4 regions of the Clostridioides sp. GD02367 genome follow, and region 1 is predicted to be linked to each of the others. Evidence: riboswitches for the same ligand, from Rfam matches in the RefSeq annotation. Region 1 holds a riboswitch; each other region holds the start of a gene.
What was found. Region 1 has a riboswitch for lysine ahead of Q3223_RS13990 (aspartate-semialdehyde dehydrogenase). Riboswitches for the same ligand answer to the same signal wherever they lie in the genome.

Region 2: it holds a riboswitch for lysine, as region 1 does, so the genes downstream of both, Q3223_RS16200 (Na+/H+ antiporter NhaC family protein) here and Q3223_RS13990 (aspartate-semialdehyde dehydrogenase) in region 1, are expected to answer to the same signal.
Region 3: it holds a riboswitch for lysine, as region 1 does, so the genes downstream of both, Q3223_RS04180 (aspartate kinase) here and Q3223_RS13990 (aspartate-semialdehyde dehydrogenase) in region 1, are expected to answer to the same signal.
Region 4: it holds a riboswitch for lysine, as region 1 does, so the genes downstream of both, Q3223_RS01600 (YfcC family protein) here and Q3223_RS13990 (aspartate-semialdehyde dehydrogenase) in region 1, are expected to answer to the same signal.

Annotation. Positions count from the first base shown of each region.
Region 1 is NZ_JBJODK010000010.1:126,207-131,366, reverse strand. Features, by position in the region: gene Q3223_RS14000 (L-serine ammonia-lyase) at 1-843, opposite strand, end outside; gene dapA (4-hydroxy-tetrahydrodipicolinate synthase) at 1,166-2,047, shown strand; lysine riboswitch at 2,125-2,298, shown strand; gene Q3223_RS13990 (aspartate-semialdehyde dehydrogenase) at 2,476-3,477, shown strand; gene dapA (4-hydroxy-tetrahydrodipicolinate synthase) at 3,594-4,481, shown strand; gene dapB (4-hydroxy-tetrahydrodipicolinate reductase) at 4,548-5,160, shown strand, end outside.
Region 2 is NZ_JBJODK010000014.1:71,098-76,257, reverse strand. Features, by position in the region: gene Q3223_RS16205 (lipoate--protein ligase) at 1-946, opposite strand, end outside; lysine riboswitch at 1,205-1,381, shown strand; gene Q3223_RS16200 (Na+/H+ antiporter NhaC family protein) at 1,519-3,249, shown strand; tRNA gene Q3223_RS16195 (tRNA-Leu) at 3,359-3,439, shown strand; glycine riboswitch at 3,959-4,063, shown strand; gene gcvPA (aminomethyl-transferring glycine dehydrogenase subunit GcvPA) at 4,273-5,160, shown strand, end outside.
Region 3 is NZ_JBJODK010000003.1:33,056-38,215, forward strand. Features, by position in the region: gene Q3223_RS04165 (hypothetical protein) at 1-192, shown strand, start outside; gene Q3223_RS04170 (hypothetical protein) at 500-2,200, shown strand; gene Q3223_RS04175 (hypothetical protein) at 2,371-2,988, shown strand; lysine riboswitch at 3,099-3,267, shown strand; gene Q3223_RS04180 (aspartate kinase) at 3,349-4,542, shown strand; gene lysA (diaminopimelate decarboxylase) at 4,560-5,160, shown strand, end outside.
Region 4 is NZ_JBJODK010000001.1:386,929-392,088, forward strand. Features, by position in the region: gene Q3223_RS01590 (glycerate kinase) at 1-721, opposite strand, end outside; gene Q3223_RS01595 (M20 family metallopeptidase) at 817-2,004, opposite strand; gene Q3223_RS01600 (YfcC family protein) at 2,018-3,409, opposite strand; lysine riboswitch at 3,556-3,735, opposite strand; gene Q3223_RS01605 (DUF3139 domain-containing protein) at 4,050-4,451, opposite strand; gene Q3223_RS01610 (macrolide family glycosyltransferase) at 4,744-5,160, opposite strand, start outside.

The sequences.
Region 1 (5,160 bases):
CCCTACCTCTGCTCCAGATATTGATGCGTTAGTCTTTATTATATTACCTATTATCCCAGCCACAAGTAGTGCTTCAATTATTTTTTGGTCATCATACTTATAGAAATCTTGCATTGCAAAGAATATTCCTGGAATTACACCAGCAGAACCACAAGTTGGCGCTGTAACTATGATATTACCAGAAGCATTTTGCTCAGAAGCTGCTAGTGCATATGCATATACAAGTGTTGAGAAGTTTTTATCTTTTTGGTATGCATTATAAAACGTACTTGCTCTTCTTTTTAATAATAATTTACCTGGTATTATTTCATCTGTGCTTAATCCATCATCAATAGATTTTCTCATAGCATCTTTTATAGTTTTTATATAATCTTTTATGTCTTCTGGTTCACATTCCAACACAAAATCTACTAAAGTCTTATTATTTTCCTTACACCATTTTACTATCTCATCCATAGTATCTAGATGATATATACTGTTGCTTTTGCTATTTCTTTGACCTTCTTCTGCTATAGTTCCTCCACCTACAGAATATACAGTCCATTCAGCCGTTACATTTCCTTCTTTATCTAAAGCTTCAAACTTCATTCCATTTGGATGAAAATCTTTTATAATATCTTCTTCCCAAACGATTTCAACTTTTTTTGGCGATATCGTTTTTTCAATTATATAGTCAGTTAAGTGACCTTTACCTGTGGCTGCCAAACTACCATATAATATTGCTCTAAAACTTTCTGCATCTGGATTTTCATTTTTAAATCTTTCTGCTGCTCTTTGTGGTCCCATAGTATGAGAACTTGAAGGCCCACTTCCTATTTTAAAAAGTTCCTTTAAAGTATCCATATTATTCCTCCTAAATTTACGGTATTATTACTTATTATTAGATTTTACGCACATATTTATTATAACCTAAATATATTAATTATTAGTTATTAAATTCGCATAAAATTTATTTTTTATTTCCATTTTGGTATATTTTATTAAATTAATATGCATATTTTGAGAATAAAACATTTATTTCAAATTTTTCTAATATTAATATAATATAAATATCTTATTTAAACAGTTAAGATATTAACTATACCTATTAAAATTAATTAATTTGTACTATAATTATTATTGTACTTAAAAAATTAAATTTAGATAAAAAAGGAGATTTGATTATATGTTATTTAAAGGTTCTGCTGTTGCTTTAGTTACCCCATTCACAGAGGATAATAATGTCAACTTCGAAAAATTAGGTGAATTAATCGAATACCACATTGAGAATGATACAGATGCACTAGTTGTTTGTGGAACAACAGGTGAGGCAACTACTATGAGTGAATCTGAAATTTTTGCTGTAATAAAATATACAGTTGAAAAAGTTAACAAAAGAATACCTGTCATTGCAGGTACTGGTTCAAACAATACTATGTTGTCTGTTCATATGAGTCAAGAAGCTGAAAAATTAGGAGTTGATGGACTTTTAATAATAACTCCTTACTATAATAAGACTAATGAAAAAGGTCTTAAACTTCACTTTGAAACAATAGCAAATAGCGTTAAGTTACCAATTATTTTATACAATGTACCTGGAAGAACTAAAGTAAATATAAAGCCATCTGTTGTGGCTGAACTTGCTAAAATAGATAATATAGTTGCTGTAAAGGAAGCAAGTGGAGATTTAGCTCAAGTTGCAGAAATAGCTAAATTAGTACCTGAAGACTTTGCTATATACTCCGGTAATGATGACACTATATTACCACTATTATCATTAGGTGGAAGTGGTGTTATCTCTGTGCTTGCTAACATTTGCCCTAAGGAGACACATGACTTAGTAACTAAATTCTTTAAAGGTGATATTGAAGGCTCAAAAAAATTACAACTTGATATGGATGCTTTAATTGCTGCCTTATTTATAGAAGTAAATCCAGTGCCAGTTAAAACTGCCATGAATATTTTAGGTTTTAATGTTGGAGATTTAAGACTTCCTCTAGCTGAAATGGAAGAAACTAATCTTAATGTATTAAAACAAGAATTGACAAATTTTGGATTTAAATTTTAGCAATATTTATATAAATAAGTTGATTTTTTCTTAAATATGTATTATTATTAGAATAATCAAATTTTAATATCCTATTAACCTAGGGTAGAGGTAGCTGTAACTAAGAGTATCCAATAGTAGCTGGCAGGTGTTAATGATTGGAAAAAGGATTTACAGCCGAAGAAAATATTTCTTGCAATTATATTTTCTGGGATTACACATAACATGTGTAATACTGTCACTTATATTATAAGTGATGAGCTACAGGGTTTACTTTGAGTGATAAATTAGACGTACAAAGTATACCTTTGTACGTTTTTTGTATATAATTAAAGTTGTTAATATAATATTAAAGTTTTTGGATATAAAAAAATATTAACATATCTTACTTGTATAACTAAAATCAAATAAAATAATGTTTTAATAATTTAAAATTGGGGTGAATTTATATGAAAAAAGTAAACGTAGCGATAGTTGGTGCTACTGGAATGGTAGGTAGAACATTTTTAAAAGTATTAGAAGAAAGAAATTTTCCAATAGAAAATCTATTTTTATTCTCTTCTTCTAAATCAGCTGGTTCTAAAGTAATATTTTGTGGTAAAGAATATATAGTAGAAGAATTAAAGGAAACTTCATTTACTGATAGAGGTATACAAATAGCACTATTCTCTGCTGGAGGAAGTATTAGTGAAAAGTATGCTCCAATAGCAGCATCAAATGGAATCTTAGTAGTGGATAATTCTAGTCACTGGAGAATGGACCCAGATGTTCCTTTAGTAGTTCCTGAAGTAAATCCTGAAGCAATAAAAGAACACAAGGGCATAATAGCTAATCCTAACTGCTCTACTATACAAGCTATGGTTCCTCTTAAGCCACTTGATGATAAGTACAAAATTAAGAGAGTAGTATACTCTACTTACCAAGCTGTATCTGGTTCTGGTGTTAAAGGTGTTGAAGATTTAGAGAAAGGGATGAATGGTAATCCTACTGGATTCTACCCTCACCAAATATCTTACAATTGTCTTCCTCATATAGATTCATTTACTGAAAATGGATATACTAAGGAAGAAATGAAAATGGTAAATGAAACTATGAAAATACTTAATAATTACGACTTAAAAATAACTGCAACTACTGTAAGAGTTCCAGTGAGAAATGGTCATAGTGAATCTATAAACGTTGAATTTAACAATCCATTTGAATTAGAAGACTTGGTAAAAACACTTGAAGAAGCTCCAGGGGTTGTAGTAGTTGATAATCCTGCTAATAATGAATATCCAACTGCTGTAGAATTTGACAATAGAGATGAAGTATTTGTTGGAAGAATAAGAAGAGACTTCAGTGTTGACAATGGTGTAAATCTTTGGGTTGTAGCTGACAATATCAGAAAAGGTGCTGCAACTAATGCAATTCAAATAGCTGAAATGGCTTTATCATACGATTTAGTATAATATACAAACTTGTATAAATATATAATTTTGTAAAATATTAATAATAATATAAAAACAAGCATTAGAAGTAACTGTAATATAAAACACAAAAATAAAAAAGAGGGGATTGATTTTATATGATATTTAAAGGTTCTGCTGTTGCTCTAGTTACACCATTTACAAAGGATAACAAAGTTGATTTTGACAAATTAGGCGAATTGGTTGAATACCAGATAGCTAATGGTACTGATGCTATAGTATCTTGTGGTACTACTGGTGAAGCTAATACTATGACTGATGAAGAACAACTTGCTACTATTAAGTATGTTGTAGAAAAAGTTAATAAAAGAGTTCCTGTTATAGCTGGAAGTGGTTCTAATGATACTATGCACTCAGTTAATCTAAGCCAAGAAGCTGAAAAATTAGGAGTAGATGCTCTATTAATCATAACTCCTTATTACAATAAAGCTAATAAAGCTGGACTTAAACGTCATTTTGAAACAATAGCTAACAGTGTCAAACTTCCAATTATACTTTACAATGTCCCTGGAAGAACTTGTGTAAATATAAGTCCTAGCCTTATAGTTGAACTTGCTAAAATAGATAATATAGTTGCTGTAAAAGAAGCTAGTGGAGACCTAGGACAGGTTGCAGAAATAGCTAGTTTAGTTCCAGATGATTTTGCTATCTACTCTGGTAATGATGATACTATACTTCCTTTATTATCTTTAGGAGGTCAAGGAGTTATATCAGTACTTGCTAATGTTTGCCCTCAAGAAACTCACGATTTAGTAGCCAAATTCTTTGAAGGCGATATAGAAGGTTCTAGAAAATTACAACTTGGTATGGATGCTCTAATAGCAGCTTTATTTATAGAAGTAAATCCTATACCAGTTAAGACTGCAATGAATTTACTAGGATTCAATGTTGGAGATTTAAGATTACCTCTAGCAGAAATGGACCCAGCAAATTTAGAAGTATTAAAGAAAGAATTAGTTAACTTTGGACTAAAAGTTAATGCATAGTAAAAATTGATGCATGGTAAAAAATAGGTTTGGTCAAAAGTTAGCCCTTAATCATAGGAGGAAATTATGTTAAAAGTTATAGCAACTGGTTATGATGGAAAAATGGGTAAGATTTTAGCCGATACTATAAGAGAAGATAGTGAATTAGAATTGGTTTGTGTTGCAGCTAGAGGTATGGATAGTTGTGAAGGTGACCTTAAAATCTACGAAGACATGAGCACTATAGTTGAAGAAGTTGATGTAGTTATAGATTTTTCTCATCACTCTAATTTAGATAATATCTTATCTTATGTTTTAAAGACTAAGACACCTTTAGTAATTGCTACTACTGGATATAATGATGAAGAAATGAACAAAATACATGAAGCGGCTAAAGTTATTCCTGTATTCCAATCATATAATATGTCTCTTGGTGTAAATGTATTAGTGAAATTAGTTAAAGATGCAGCTAAATTATTAGAAGGATTTGATATAGAAATAATAGAAAAACATCACAACAGAAAAGTAGATGCCCCAAGTGGCACAGCTGTTATGATTGCTAACGCTATAAAAGAGGTTTTACCAAATGTTGAAAATAATTATGGTAGATATGGTCGTAGCGCAAAAAGACAACCAAACGAAGTTGGTATTCATGCTATAAGAGGTGGAAATATTGTTGGTGAACATGATGCTCTATTTG
Region 2 (5,160 bases), on a different contig from region 1:
CAGCTCCTAAGAAATAATCATTTATTTCAATGGAATCTAAAACATTCCTTAAAGCATTCTCTTCATGTTTCGTTCCAGCAAGTTTATCTTCCACAAATGAAACATCACGTTTTCCAAAAAAGTCTCCAAAAAATTTTATAGTAGTTATTATTCCCTTATCAACATTTAGATTAAACTCAACGTTTCCACCAGAATATTTTAACTCATTTGAAAGGGTATATTTTGGTGAATTACCAAAGTTCCAATCCCAAGTTTCATATTTTGACTTAGTAAGTTTTTCTATTTGTTCTATGTCATAATCACTTAAATAATAATTAGTATTATCAGTGTTAGTTTTAGAGAGATAATTCATTATTGCGTCCTTAAATTCTAGTATATCCATTTTAGATTGTAGATGTTCACTTATATTAGTTACACGAGATTTTACAGACTTTATGCCCTTTCCTTCAAATTTTATAGGTTTTACCTTTAGAGCTTTTGAAAGGTCATTTATCTCAGATGAAAATAACAGTGTACCATGATGCATCACCTTATTTTTGTAGTTGTATTGAGCATTTCCAGAAAACTTCTTACCATCTATAAGAAGGTCATTTCTTCCAGAAAATTCAGCGTTTACATCTAATGTTTTAAGTAAGTCTATTATTGGTTGAGTGAATCTTCTGAAATCACTAAAGCTATTATTATTGCAGGCTATGAATGTAAAATTTATATTTCCTAAATCATGAAATACAGCTCCACCACCAGATTGTCTCCTAACAACAGGTATAGAATTTTCTTTTATATATTCTAAATTTATTTCTGAAAGTGTATTTTGATTTTTTCCAACAATTATAGAAGGTTCATTCCTCCATAAAATAAATAAGTCTTCGTCAAAATTTTTTAGAAGATATTCTTCCATCGCTAAATTGAAGTAAGGGTTTGTCTTTTCATTGTAAATTAGTAACATTAAAGTAATTCCTCCATATAATTGATAAAATTTTTTTGTTATTCTTAGTACAATTAATTTTATAATTCGACAATAATGTAAAAAGTCCTTTAAATTAGAAGATTTAAAAAAGAAGACAATCTTATATTAATAGAAGTGTATATTAAACATAATTAGAAAAGTTTGGGATTTTATGTAAAAAATAAAAAGGAATTTTAAAAACTAACTTGCAAAGTTTAAATAAATAATATATACTCAAAATATACTTAAAAAAGTGAATAGAAGGGTAGAGGCGCAATAATCTATCAGTACTAATAATGAGTTAAGCACAAAGATTTATTAGGAAAGGAGATATTGCCGAAGTTTTATAATCGATGCTTTAAGATTATATTGCTGGGGGTACATAGAAAATATGTACAACTGTCACAGGTTTATTTGTGGTGAGCTATCATTTAAGGAATTATATTATATTTATTTTAATACTGTTGATGTATTGTAATTTTCAAGCCTTGAGTGTTTAGCACTTAAGGCTTTTTTAGTTTTATCAAATACCCTGTATAATTCACAAAACTAAAAAAGAGAGGGAGATTTATATGAGAAACAAAAAAATTAATATTATTTTTCTGACGACAATTATGTTTATAATGTCAACAGTAATGGTTTTTGCAGAGGAAGATATAGACACTATCGCACTAGCTAATGCAGAAAAATTTGGAATCTTAACTTTAATACCACCATTAGTTGCTATAATACTTGCATTTATAACTAAAAACGTAATAATTTCTTTACTTATAGGGATTCTTTCTGGGAGTTTTATAATTAAAGCTAGTGGTATAAATGTGTTTGCTACATTCATACAAGCATTTTTAGACTTAGTGGATAGAGCTTTGGTATCGTTATCAGACCCGTGGAATGCAGGGATAATACTACAAGTTCTAGCAATTGGAGGGGTTATAAATCTTGTTGCAAAGATGGGAGGAGCTAAGGCTATAGCTGAGGCACTTGCCAAAAGAGCGAAATCAGCGAAAGGTACACAAATTATAACATGGTTTTTAGGTCTTTTGGTATTCTTTGATGATTATGCAAATTCATTAATAGTAGGTCCTATGATGAGACCTGTTGCAGATAAAATGAAAATATCAAGAGAAAAATTAGCCTTTATAATAGATGCTACAGCAGCACCAGTTGCTGGATTAGCTATAATATCTACATGGATAGGTCTTGAAGTTGGTTTGATACATGATGCTTTTGAAAGTATAAGTGTAGATGTTGATGCATTTGGTATATTTTTAAATACAATACCATTTAGATTTTATAATATATTAATATTAGCATTTATTGTAATATCAGCATTATTATTAAAAGAATTTGGGCCAATGAAAAAAGCAGAAATAAAATCTAGAAGTAGAAAAGTTGGTACAGACCTTGATGAAGGTGTAGAAGAATTAGATGATTTAGCACCAAAAAATGGAGTAAAATTGAGTGTGTGGAATGCTATAATCCCAATAGGAACATTAATAATAGTTGCTTTGGCATCATTCTATTATAGTGGATATACGTCTATAATGGGTGGTGAAGATAAAGCTCTAATACAACTATTTACAAATTCACCATATTCTTTTGGAGCAATAAAAGAAGCATTTAGTGCATCTGATGCATCTAGAGCATTATTCCAATCTGCACTTGTTGCAAGTTTAGTTGCTATTATAATGGCTGTAGTTAAGAAGATTTTTACAGTGTCAGAAGCAATTGATGTTTGGATAGATGGGATGAAAAGTTTAGTAATAACTGGTGTAATATTAATACTTGCATGGTCATTAAGTTCAGTAATAAAAGAATTAGGTACAGCTAAATTTTTGATACACTTATTATCAGGTTCACTACCTCCATTCTTATTGCCAAGTTTAATATTTGGTTTAGGAGCAATAATATCTTTTGCTACTGGAACAGCTTATGGAACAATGGGTATACTTATGCCACTAGCAATACCACTAGCTTACTCATTAAATCCTGATATGTCTTATGTAATAGTGAGTACAAGTGCAGTCTTAACAGGTGCAATATTTGGAGACCACTGTTCTCCGATTTCAGATACAACAATACTTTCTTCGATGGGAGCTGGTTGTAATCATATAGACCATGTTAATACTCAAATGCCATATGCTATATTTACAGCAGTAATCACTATTGTATTTGGATATATACCAGCTGGATTAGGATTGCCAATATATATAGTATTACCAGTAGCTATAGCTGCTGTATTTGTTGGTATTCAAATAATTGGTAAGAGAGTTGATGAAGCAGAGATAGAACTTGCAGAATAAAGATATAAATAAATTTAACCTTTTATTATCATTCTTTTGTTAGTTTTTAGATAATTTTAAAAAGTTATTGAAAATAATAGCGAAATATAGTAAAATAAAAGAGTGATAAGCGGATGTGGCGGAATTGGCAGACGCACTAGACTTAGGATCTAGCGCCATTGGCGTGGGGGTTCGACTCCCTTCATCCGCACTCTACAGTACTTAGTTGTGCTGAAAAAAACTGGGATTGCTGGCTTTCGGAGTGGGCTATCCCGTTTTTATTTTTTGATAAATCAAATATAATATGAATATATTTCTAAGGATATTTTATTAATAAATATAAAAGCACATTGAGTGCTTTTTTTGTTGTTTAAAATTACAATTACATATAAATTCTTAGATATTTGTCAATAAGATAAAATCTTATTTTTCACAAAGATAAATTTGCAAACGATTCTATTGCATGTATAAATATATCTTTAACATAATATAGTAAATTACAATATAACTTTACTTTTAGTGTTTTATATGACATGCTAGTAATAAATTAAATAAATATATTATTTTACATTAATATATAACATATATGTATAAAAGTTAATATTATAAAAGTAGTATAATTGATAATAAAAACTTAACAAAAAAATTAATACATAAAAAAAAATAAATATAATGTGTTGACATTTAATTGAAATATTCATACAATAAAAATGAAAATAAATATTTCCAAATGAGATTAGCGAGAGAGATCTTTATATAAAAAGGCGCCGAAGAAGCAATTTAAGAAATGCCAATTCTTAGAGAAACTTTCAGGCAAATATATCGCTAATTGATGGGACTCTGGAGAGACTTAGGTTAATAGACTATAAGTCACCGAAGAAGCAAAATAATATTAAATTATTAAATCTTTCAGGTATACAAACAGGGATATATAGGCTAGGATTATTTTCTATGCTGATATATCTTTTTTTTATGAAAAAGTACAGGACATAATATCGAAATTACTTAAATATAGTGGGTCTAAATTTATAGGGAGGGTTATATATGAATGAATTGAAAAGAGTACCTTTGTATAATATACACAAAGAGCTTGGAGCAAAACTTGTTGAATTTGCTGGCTGGGAAATGCCTTTAGAATATGAAGGAATAAATAAAGAGCATGAAATGGTTAGAAAAAGTGCAGGTATATTTGATGTATCTCATATGGGAGAGGTACAAATAAAAGGTGCAGATTCAGAAAAATTTATACAAAATTTAGTTACAAATGATATAAGCACATTAAAGATAAATGACATTATATATACACCTATGTGTTATGAAAATGGAGGAGTAGTTGACGATTTATTAATATATAAATTTGGTGAAGAAGATTATTTATTAGTAATAAATGCAGGGAATATAGATAAAGATGTAGCATGGATAATAAAACAAAGTGAAGGATACCATGTAGATATAAAAAATGTTTCTAATGAAGTTAGTCAACTAGCAGTTCAAGGGCCTAAAGCAGAAGAAATTCTTCAAAAAATCATAGATATAGATTTAAAATCAATAAAATTTTATAAGTCAATTCCATCAACAAAAATATGTGGTTTAACTTGTTTAGTTTCAAGAACAGGATATACTGGAGAAGATGGATTTGAGATATATTGTAAAAGCGAACATACAGAAATAATTTGGAATGAAGTTTTAAAGGCTGGAGGAGAAGACATATGTCCTGCTGGTTTAGGCTGTAGAGATACTTTGAGATTTGAAGCAGCTCTACCTCTGTATGGCCATGAAATAAATGAACATATATCTCCAATTGAAGGAGGCTTATCAATTTTTGTAAAAACAAACAAGGAAGGTTTTGTTGGGAAAACAATCTTATCAGAAGAAAAAGAAAGTGGAGCTAAAAGAAAATTAATAGGCTTTGAGATGCAAGGTAAAGGGATG
Region 3 (5,160 bases), on a different contig from region 1:
AAATATGTATGTTCAAACTTTGTTGCTGATATGTTAGAAAAAAGTGAAATAGACATTTTAAATAAACAATCATTTGAAGTAACACCAAATGATTTTTATAATTTACCTGGTTTAACCTTAGAATATGAAGGTTTATTATCAGAATATAATTCTAGACAACATTCTTATGTATCAAAAATCGCAAACATCTAAAAATTTATTTTAGAGTTTATCATATAAAAACTATTGCTAGATAATTAGGCTGAAGATAGTAGTTTAACTTCGAGAGGATTAAGAATTCGTAAATCTTAGTTAGAATACTTTCTTCAGTTTTTAAATTTTAGTGATTATCTGTATTTTTACAGTATTTTTGGGGTATATAGATAAGATATAATTGAATAAAATATCTATATAAATGTATAAAGATATCTTAACACATAAATAAATATGATAAATATTTATTTTTTGTAAATATATGGATATAATAGTAATAATAACATTTTGTAGAGAGGAGTATTAAATGAAACGATATCTTAAAACATATGGAGTTGCAATAATAATTGTAGCAATTTATGCATTTATTAAATTACCTGTACTTAGATTAGATTTCACATCTTTATTTTCAGTAGGAATAATTTTCTTTGTTGTGGCAGGAATACTAGATATGATGTTAGATAGAAATGAAAGAACATCTAAACTTGCTAAATATAATTTTTCAATAGCAATAGCTTTACTTGTGTATATTGTAGTTGTACCTTTTATAACTTCTACACCTGTATTTCATGCAAAGGCATATAAAGAATTATTAGGAAAAGTAACTGAAAGTAAATTTACTGACGACATTAGTCCTGTCAGTGTAAATGACATTCGTCTTGTAGATGAAGATATGGCCATGAAATTGGGAGATAAAAAGCTTGGAGAAGTTCCAGCTATAGGTAGTGTGTCAAAATTAGGAAAATTCCATATACAAAATGTGGATGGAGAATTGTACTGGGTTGCACCTCTTGTTCATAGAGACATAATTAAGTGGGTAACATCTTTAAGTGGTTCAAGTGGTTATGTAAAAGTATCTGCAAGTAACCCTCAAGATGTTCAATTAGTTCAAGAAATAGATGGAAAACCAATAAAGATAGTATATCAACCAGAAGCTTACTTGCATCAAGATTTACAGAGACATTTATACATACATGGTGTGGTAAATGTTGGTATGACAGATTTTACCCTTGAAATAAATGATGAAGGGAAACCTTATTGGGTTGTAAGTTTATATGAGCATAAAATTGGTTATGGAGGAGCAAATGCTACAGGAATAGCTACTGTTGATGCAGAAACTGGAAAAATAAATGTTTACAATGTTAAAAATACACCTAAATGGGTGGATAGAATCCAGCCACAAGAATTTATAACAGACCAGATTAAAGACTGGGGAGTTTATGTTAATGGATTTTTAAATTCTGTTATATCAGAAAAAGGAGTACTAGTGCCAACAGAAGGAACATCATTAGTTTATGGAAATGATAATAGGTCTTATTGGTATACAGGTATAACATCTTCAGGAGGAGATGAATCTACAATTGGATTTATGTTAGTTGACTCTAGAACAAAAGAAGCTAAATTATATAAGCAACCAGGAGCTACTGAGACAGCTGCAATGAAATCAGCTGAAGGTAATGTTCAAGAAAAGAATTATGAAGCAACATTCCCTGTAATGTATAATATATTAGGTCAACCAACATATGTATCATCGTTAAAAGATAAGGCTGGTCTTGTAAAGAGAGTTGCATTTGTATCTGTTGAAGATTATAATGTGCTTGGTTTAGGTGAAGATAAAAACGAAGCATTGAGAAACTATAAAGATTCATTAGAATCTAAGGGTAATGATTTAAAACTGGATAATGATTTAAAAGATGAAGTCATAGAAGGTACAGTGACAAGAATAAGTCCAGATGTACGAGGTGGAAATACTAATTATTATGTGACTTTAGATTCAAATAAAGAGATAATATTCAAAGCTACTTCAAAAGTATCTAGTGAATTGCCATTGACTCAAGTTGGAGATAAAGTCAAAATATCATATTCAAAAGAATTATCTGGTGTAATTGAAATGTCAGAATTTGATAACCTAAATATTGCAAACTTTGAAGATAAAAAAGCAAAAGAGGGAACAGGAACTGACGAAAATACAAACTCTCAAGGTTCTGAGAATCAAGATAATGTATAGTTTAACTTAAAAAAATCGAAAATAGTATTTAATATATTAATAGCTAGTTTTTATAAAATTTATTTTTATAAAAACTAGCTATTTTATTTTAATTCTTTGTAAATTTAATGTCATAAAATTAATATAATATTAGTACAACTTTGCAAATAATACTTCAAGGAGAATGTACTATGACTAATATGGAAAAAGAGATATTGCTTTTAATTAGCAGGGTTAGATGTGTTACAGAAGCTCAATTTAGAAAAATTTATGGAGACCAAAAGAGATATAATAAAAAAAACTTTAAAAAAACCTTGAGAAAAATGTGTAGTGAGTATACACTTAAAAAATATCCTTGTGATGTAGATTATTATAATTACAAAGACCTCTCATACGTATACTATTTGAATGGTAGTAAACTTTTTAAGGGAGATGATTTAATAAAGGCTCTAGTAGGGTCAGAATTAGTTGTTAGAATCAATACTGCAGGTTGTGATGTAAAAAGATTCTACCGAAATGTTAGTGTGGATGATATGAAATATGATTTATTTATTGAATATACAGACCAATTTGGTAATATAAAACAGGTTCTAGTAGATGTTGATTTAAATAATGAAATAGATATTTCTAAATATGAAAATCTTTCTAGAAAGATAGATAAATCTACAATTCCATTTTTTAAAGTGCCAAACGTTTTGGTAGTTACACCAGATAATCTATCTGAATTAAATGATTTAGAGAGATATGATAGTGAGTATAGTATAAATTTTATAGATTTAGGATTAAATAAACTATTTAATTGTATATAACCTAATTTTAAAAAAGAGAATTATAGATTTGCCACATTTTGTAAAATAATTGTTGCAATATTATATAGAATGTGATAAAACTATATTAATAAATTAATTAAAAATAATGAGCCTAGGGTAGAGGTAGCTATATTCAATAGTATTCAATAGGAGCTGGTAAGTGTTGATGATTGATGAAAGGGTCTATAGCCGAAGAAAATTTGTTGACGGATGGATTTTCTGGACTTATGCAGAATATGTATAAGGCTGTCACTTTTAAAGTGATGAGCTACAAGGTTACTTGGTCTATGAGATTTACACGTCCAAAGTATACCTTTGGGCGTTTTTATTTATCAAAATTTAACTTGAGGGGGAAAAAGCATGAGTATAATTGTTCAAAAATATGGTGGAAGTTCGGTGGCAGATACTGATAAAATAAAATCAATTGCAGAAAACATAATAGAACGAAGAAAAGAAAATCCACAAATGGTAATAGTTGTGTCTGCCATGGGTAAATCCACTGATGAATATATAAAGTTGGCTAAAGAATTGAGTAATGAACCTAGTAAAAGAGAATTGGATGCTTTGATGTCTACTGGAGAAATGATTTCAGCTTCTTTATTATCAATAGCATTAAATGCACTTGGATGTAAGGCTGTAAGTTATAATGCTTATCAGCTAAATATAAAAACAAGTGGTCTTCATGGGAAGTCTCAAATTGATGATATAAATGTAAATAGAATTAAAAATAGTTTAGATGAAGGAAATGTCGTAATAGTAACTGGATTTCAAGGAATCAATGAAGATGGTGATGTAACTACTCTTGGGAGAGGTGGTTCAGACACATCTGCTGTGGCTCTTGCAGTTAAATTAAATGGGAAATGTGAGATATATACAGATGTTGATGGAATCTATTTTACAGACCCAAGAAAATATTCAAAGGCTAGTAAACTTGATGAGATTGAATATGAAGAAATGCTTGAGTTAGCAAGTTTAGGAGCACAAGTAATGCATTCAAGAAGTATAGAACTTGCACAAAAATATGGTGTTGAAATTTATGTTGGACGTACATGTGGTACAGTAAAAGGAACATATATAAGAGGGGGAAAAGATATGAAATTAGAGGATAAAGTAATAACAGGATTAGCTACTAGTGATGACGATAGCTCTATAACAATCAAAGATTTTAAAGCAGAAAATATATCTAGTTTATTTGAAGATATAGCAACTATAGGGATAAGTGTAGATATGATAAGTCAGACTGCACCTATCTTAGATAAAATAAGTGTATCATTTACAGTTCCAAAAGAAGAATTAGGAGAATGTAAGAAGATAGTATCTAAGTACACAGATGAAGAACATGTAGTGGTTGATAATAATATCACTAAATTCTCTTTGGTAGGTCTTGGCATGAAAAATACTTCTGGAGTTGCTGCTAAGGTATTTAAGATATTCAATGAAAATGGTATAATGATAAAACTTATAACTACATCAGAAATTCGTATAACATGTGCTATAAATTCTGATGATAAGCAAATAGCTATAGAAAAAATAGCAGAAGTATTTAATATATAAAATTTGGGGAGGATATTATGAAACTTCATGGAACTATGACTGTAAATGATAATGAATTATATATTGGAGGAGTGAGTTGTTTAGAGCTTAGTGAAAAATATCAAACTCCACTTTATGTATTTGATGAAGCTTTGGTAAGACAAAACTGTAGAGAATATGTAGAATATTTTAAAGCCAAAGATGGAAAAAACAAGGTTGCTTATGCAGGTAAAGCTTTTTTACCTATTTATATGTGTAATCTTATAAATGAAGAACAAATGTGCCTAGATGTAGTTTCAGGAGGCGAATTATATACAGCCTACAAATCAAATTTCCCTATGGAAAAAGTTTTCTTCCATGGAAATAATAAGACTAAAGAAGAAATAAATATGGGATTAGATTTAGGTGTAGGTAAGTTTGTAGTAGACAATTTTTATGAATTGGATTTGATTGAAAAGTTATGTGAAGAAAAAGGTAAAGTTCAAGAAATATATTTTAGAATAACACCTGGAATAGAGGCTCATACACACGATTATATAAAAACTGGACAGATAGATTCTAAATTTGGATTTGCCTTAGTGAATGGAGATTTATTTAGAGCAATAGAGAAATTGAGTGAATACAAGAATATAAGACTTG
Region 4 (5,160 bases), on a different contig from region 1:
TATCTTTATCCAAATCATTTTTAACTACATTAGAAAAATTTCTAAGCCCATTATCTAACTCTTCAATTATTTCTCGTGTTGCACCTTTTTGAGGTCCATATATGTATCCAGCTCCATTTTCTCCAAACAGTGGATTGTTTACATCACAAGCTATTTTAAAGTTACATTCATCTAATTCTTTTAGTCTATTATCTATTTTTATGTGTCTTATTTTATTTAAAACTTTTCCACCTAAATCTACTAATTTATTATTCTTATCATAAAACTCAAACCCTAAAGCTTGAAGCATACCTACTCCTGCATCATTGGTAGCACTTCCACCTAATCCTACTATAAAATTTCTACAGCCCTTATTTATAGCTTCCTTTATTATTTCTCCAACACCATAAGTTGTAGTGTATAAAGGATTTCTAAGTTCAGTTGGGACTAATGTCAATCCTGATGCTTGAGCAATTTCTATTATTGCAGTATTCGTATCTTTTAATAATCCATATGTCGCATTTACTTTCTTAATTATTGGCCCAGTAACTTCTATAGTTTCTTTTGTCCCATTCATTCCTTGAACTAAAGCATCTACTGTTCCTTCACCACCGTCAGCAAGTGGTAGTATCTTTACTTTTGCATTTTTTTCAACTTTTAATATCCCTTTTTTGATTGCATTTGCTGCTTCAATTGAGGATAAACTCCCCTTAAAGGAATCTATAGAGATTAATATTTTCATATTTATCTACTCCTTATTTTAATATACGATTTTATAATATTAATAAAAGAGGTATTACCGATTTTCAAGTAATACCTCTTTGTTTTATTTTTAAATTAATTTATGTGATTTTTCTTAATCTCATCAAGTAGTCCATCTTCTAAATAAATTTCTAATGCACAACCCACCATTGCCTTTACTGCTTTATGAAGTTTATCATAAGCTTCTGTAGAATTTGCATAATTTAGAAATTCTTTTTCGTGAACATATACCATTGGATTTATATCTAAAGCTATTTCTGTATACATAGTAGGGCAAACTTGACTTACATTACCTATATCTGTAGAACCCACTGGTCCATCTTTTCCCTCTAGTATATCTGTTATACCTGCTTCAATCAAATTATTTTTTGTTATATTTTGAAGTACTTTATTATTTATTATATTGTCAAAAGAATTTTCAAAATATCTATAAGATAGCTTAGCTCCTGTCATTAACTCTGCACCTTTTGCACAGTTTATAACTTTTTTAGTAACTTCATCTAAATAACTTCTTTCAGCAGCTCTTACAAAAAACTTACAAGCAGCTTTTTCTGGAACTATATTTGGAGCTTCTCCTCCATTTGAAACTATACCATGTATTCTAACATCTGATTTTACATGTTGTCTTAGAGCATTTATTCCAGCAAAAGTAAGTTGTACTGCATCCAATGCATTAACTCCCATATGAGGATGACTAGCCGCATGTGCTGATACACCTTCAAAGCTAAACTCTAATGAGTCTATTGCTAAAGCTTTGCAGTTTATATTATTAAAAGCTTCTATATGCATCTGATAGCTTACATCAATATCATCAAAAGCTCCTGCTTTAACTAAGTCACATTTTCCTCCTGTTGTTTCTTCAGCTGGTGTTCCTATTAATACAATTTTTCCTTTAAAACTTTCTTTTAACTTGCTTAATACTATACAAGCTCCTAGTGTAGATGCTGCAATCCAGTTATGACCACAAGCATGACCTGGCTCTTTATCTTCTCCATATCCAGGAAGTGCATCATACTCAGCTAAAAACGCTATAGTAGGACTATCACTATCTCCTAGCTCTGCTCTAAAAGCAGTATCCATATTACAGTATGGATAAGTTGTGTCAAATCCATATTCCTTCATTTTCTCTACTAAATATTTTGATGATATATATTCTTCATCTCCTAGCTCTGGGTTGTTGAATATAAAATCGCATACTTCTTCAATTTCTTTTCCAAGTTCATTCTCTATCTCATAAGCTCTTTTCTTTATATTCTCTATCATAACTTACCTCCTATTAGAATCCTAGATATAATCCTACTGTCAAAAATACCATTACAAGAATTGTTAATACTACCATTAGAGGAACTATGAATCTAACCCACTTTGACCAAGGGATATTAGCTACTGCTAGTGCTCCCATTAAAACACCTGATGTAGGTGTTATTAAGTTAGTTACACCTATCCCAAATTGATAAGCTGTAACTATCATTTGTCTAGATACATCTACTAAGTCTCCAAGTGGTGCAAGTACAGGTATTGTAAGTGATGCAAGCCCTGATGCTGATGGTATTAAAAATGCTATTAATCCTTCTATTAAGAAAGTTAAGTTTATAAATATAGTTTTTGGTAATCCATTTAATAAATTTGCCGCAGAATTTAAAATTGTATCTATTATAAATCCATTTTCTGCTATTATTACGATTCCACGTGCAAATGCTATACATAATCCTGCTGTCATTAAATCTCCAGCTCCACTTATAAATGAATTAACTATTTCATCTTGCTTAAGCCCTGATGCTATTCCAGATATTATACCTATGGCTGTAAATATCATTGCAATTTCAGCTATATACCATCCTAATTTTAAAACACCAAATATCATAATTCCCATACCTATTACGAAAATTGCTATTACAATGGCTTCTCTTTTTGTAAATTCTTTTATGTTTGTATCACTATTAACCATTGATTCTTGATTCAGTGATATATCATGTACTAAAGACTTTTTAGGGTCTTTTTTTACTTTATTAGCATACATCATAACAAATGCTATAGATATAGCCATATATATTATAAACATAACAACTCTAAACTCTATTCCAGAACCTGGTGCTATTTGTGACAATGCCTGTGCTATTCCTACAGAGAAAGGATTAGTAGTCGCCGCTCCAAATCCAGCTGTTGCCCCTATAAATACTGTTGCCACCGCGGTTAATGAATCATATCCCATGCTGGTCATAAGTGGAATAAATATCATATAAAAAGGTAATGTTTCTTCACTCATTCCAAAAGTTGTACCACCAAGACCAAATAAAATCATAGATATAGGTATTATTAAAAATTGAAACTTCTTCATTTTATTTACAGTGTGTGCTATAATGGCTTCTATTGCACCTGTTTTATTAACTATTCCAAAAGCCCCTCCAACTATTAAAACAAATCCAACTACTTCAGCTGCATCTATAAATCCATTTATAGGAGCTGAAAATACATCAGTAATACCTTGTGGATTTGATGGTGCTTTTTCATAAGTTCCAGCTACAACAACTGACCTTCCGTCTATATCTACCCTTTCAAAATTTCCACTTGGTACTATCCAAGTAAGAACTGCCATTACTACTATTAATAAGAATATTATAGTAAGTGTCTGCGGCATAGTAAACCTCTTCTTTTTTAAACTGCTCATTTTTATTCTCCCCACTTTTAAATTAAAATATTTTATTATTGCATCCCTTTTCTATCCTATTTTGTATAGATGTAAAAAAGCTCAACATGGATACATGTTGAGCTAAATGTGCTAAATACAATATACCTACATCTTCCCTTTATCTTATCTAAGATAGCTCTCCATCAAAATTCGGGATGAATTTGATGACAGTACTGTACCTATTAAATACAGTCCCAGCACTAGCTTTGGACACTAGCACTTCGGCACTTACTCCTTTTATATTGCTTCATTGGTTTCCAACCTCTTCAATACTAATCTTAGTAAATGCAACCTCTACCTCAATCTTTTTATTAGATGAGGTAATGCTTATTAAATTTTATTTATTGTAAATAATTGTAGCATAATATGTCGAGATTGTAAATATTTTCAATATAATATACTTAGAATTAAATTTTATTTTCCACACCAATAAACTTTATATCTGCACATACATTCAAAGAATGTAGTATATTTTTATATCTAATTTTTTAAAGTCTGAAGATATATGTTTTTATATGTAACAAATTATACTTTCTCTATTAAGTGAATCTTTGGATATTTTTATTAGATGTTTATTAATAATTGATTACCATAAGAAATCATTCTATTGTATCCTCAACTATTTATTCAATTCTTTTTTAAGATAAATTGGTGGATACTTAATACTTTTTAATTCTTCATTACTTTTTAGAAGCTTATTGTTTTCTACATTATAAATTTGTAACATAACTTTATTTACATATAGGGCATAATAATCATCACTATAAAAATATTGATATTCATATTGTGAATCATCTTTATAATTTACTCTATACAGTATTCCATTATAGCTTGCTTTCTTTGCTTTTTCTTTTGTAATACTCTTTATATCATCTTCCGAAATACCTTGCTTTACCATATATTTATTGATATATATCTCAGCCTCCTTCCATGGTTTGAAATAGTTATTATATACAACACTTCCTGCTATACCTACAATACCTATAATTAATACTACTAAAATAATTCTATATTTTCTCATGCTAATTCCCCTTCTTTTATTATTTAAAACTATTATAATTCATTAAAAAAAGATGTTATATTTTTCTATTAGAATATAACATCCCTCGTATTTAGTATCAATATACATGCCCTAACTGGTAGGTTAAAAGGCCCTACTGTCAGTATTTTTATTAAGTAGTATATATATTTCCTACTTTCCATGTAGTTTTATTTCATTATTATAAAAATTTCACAAGTATTTGTTTTAGAATATCTATTGCAATATTTCAATTAACATAATAAGTATCATATTAGCTTCTAAATTTATATATTCAGCAATATGACTTTATAAGCTGTAATATTACATCAGCTGCCTTATTTGAACCACCTGCATTATAAAAGCTTTTTGATAGTTTAATTGCCTCTTCTTTGTATCCATTATCATTCATAACTTTAAATACAGTATCTTTAATATTTTTTGACCTATTTTCTTTTAACATCAGTCCTGCACCTAAATAAGCAACTCTATTAGCTACCATTCTCTGCTCTGAATGTTGTGGAAATAAGACCATAGGTACCCCATAATATAAACTTTCATTTACACTATTCATACCACAATGAGTGATAAACACATCAGCTTCTTGAAGTATAGCAATCTGTTCAACACTATTTTTAACTTCAAAGTTATTTGGTATATTCCCTAAACTTTTAATGTCAGTATCTCTACCAACAGACATAATTATATCAAC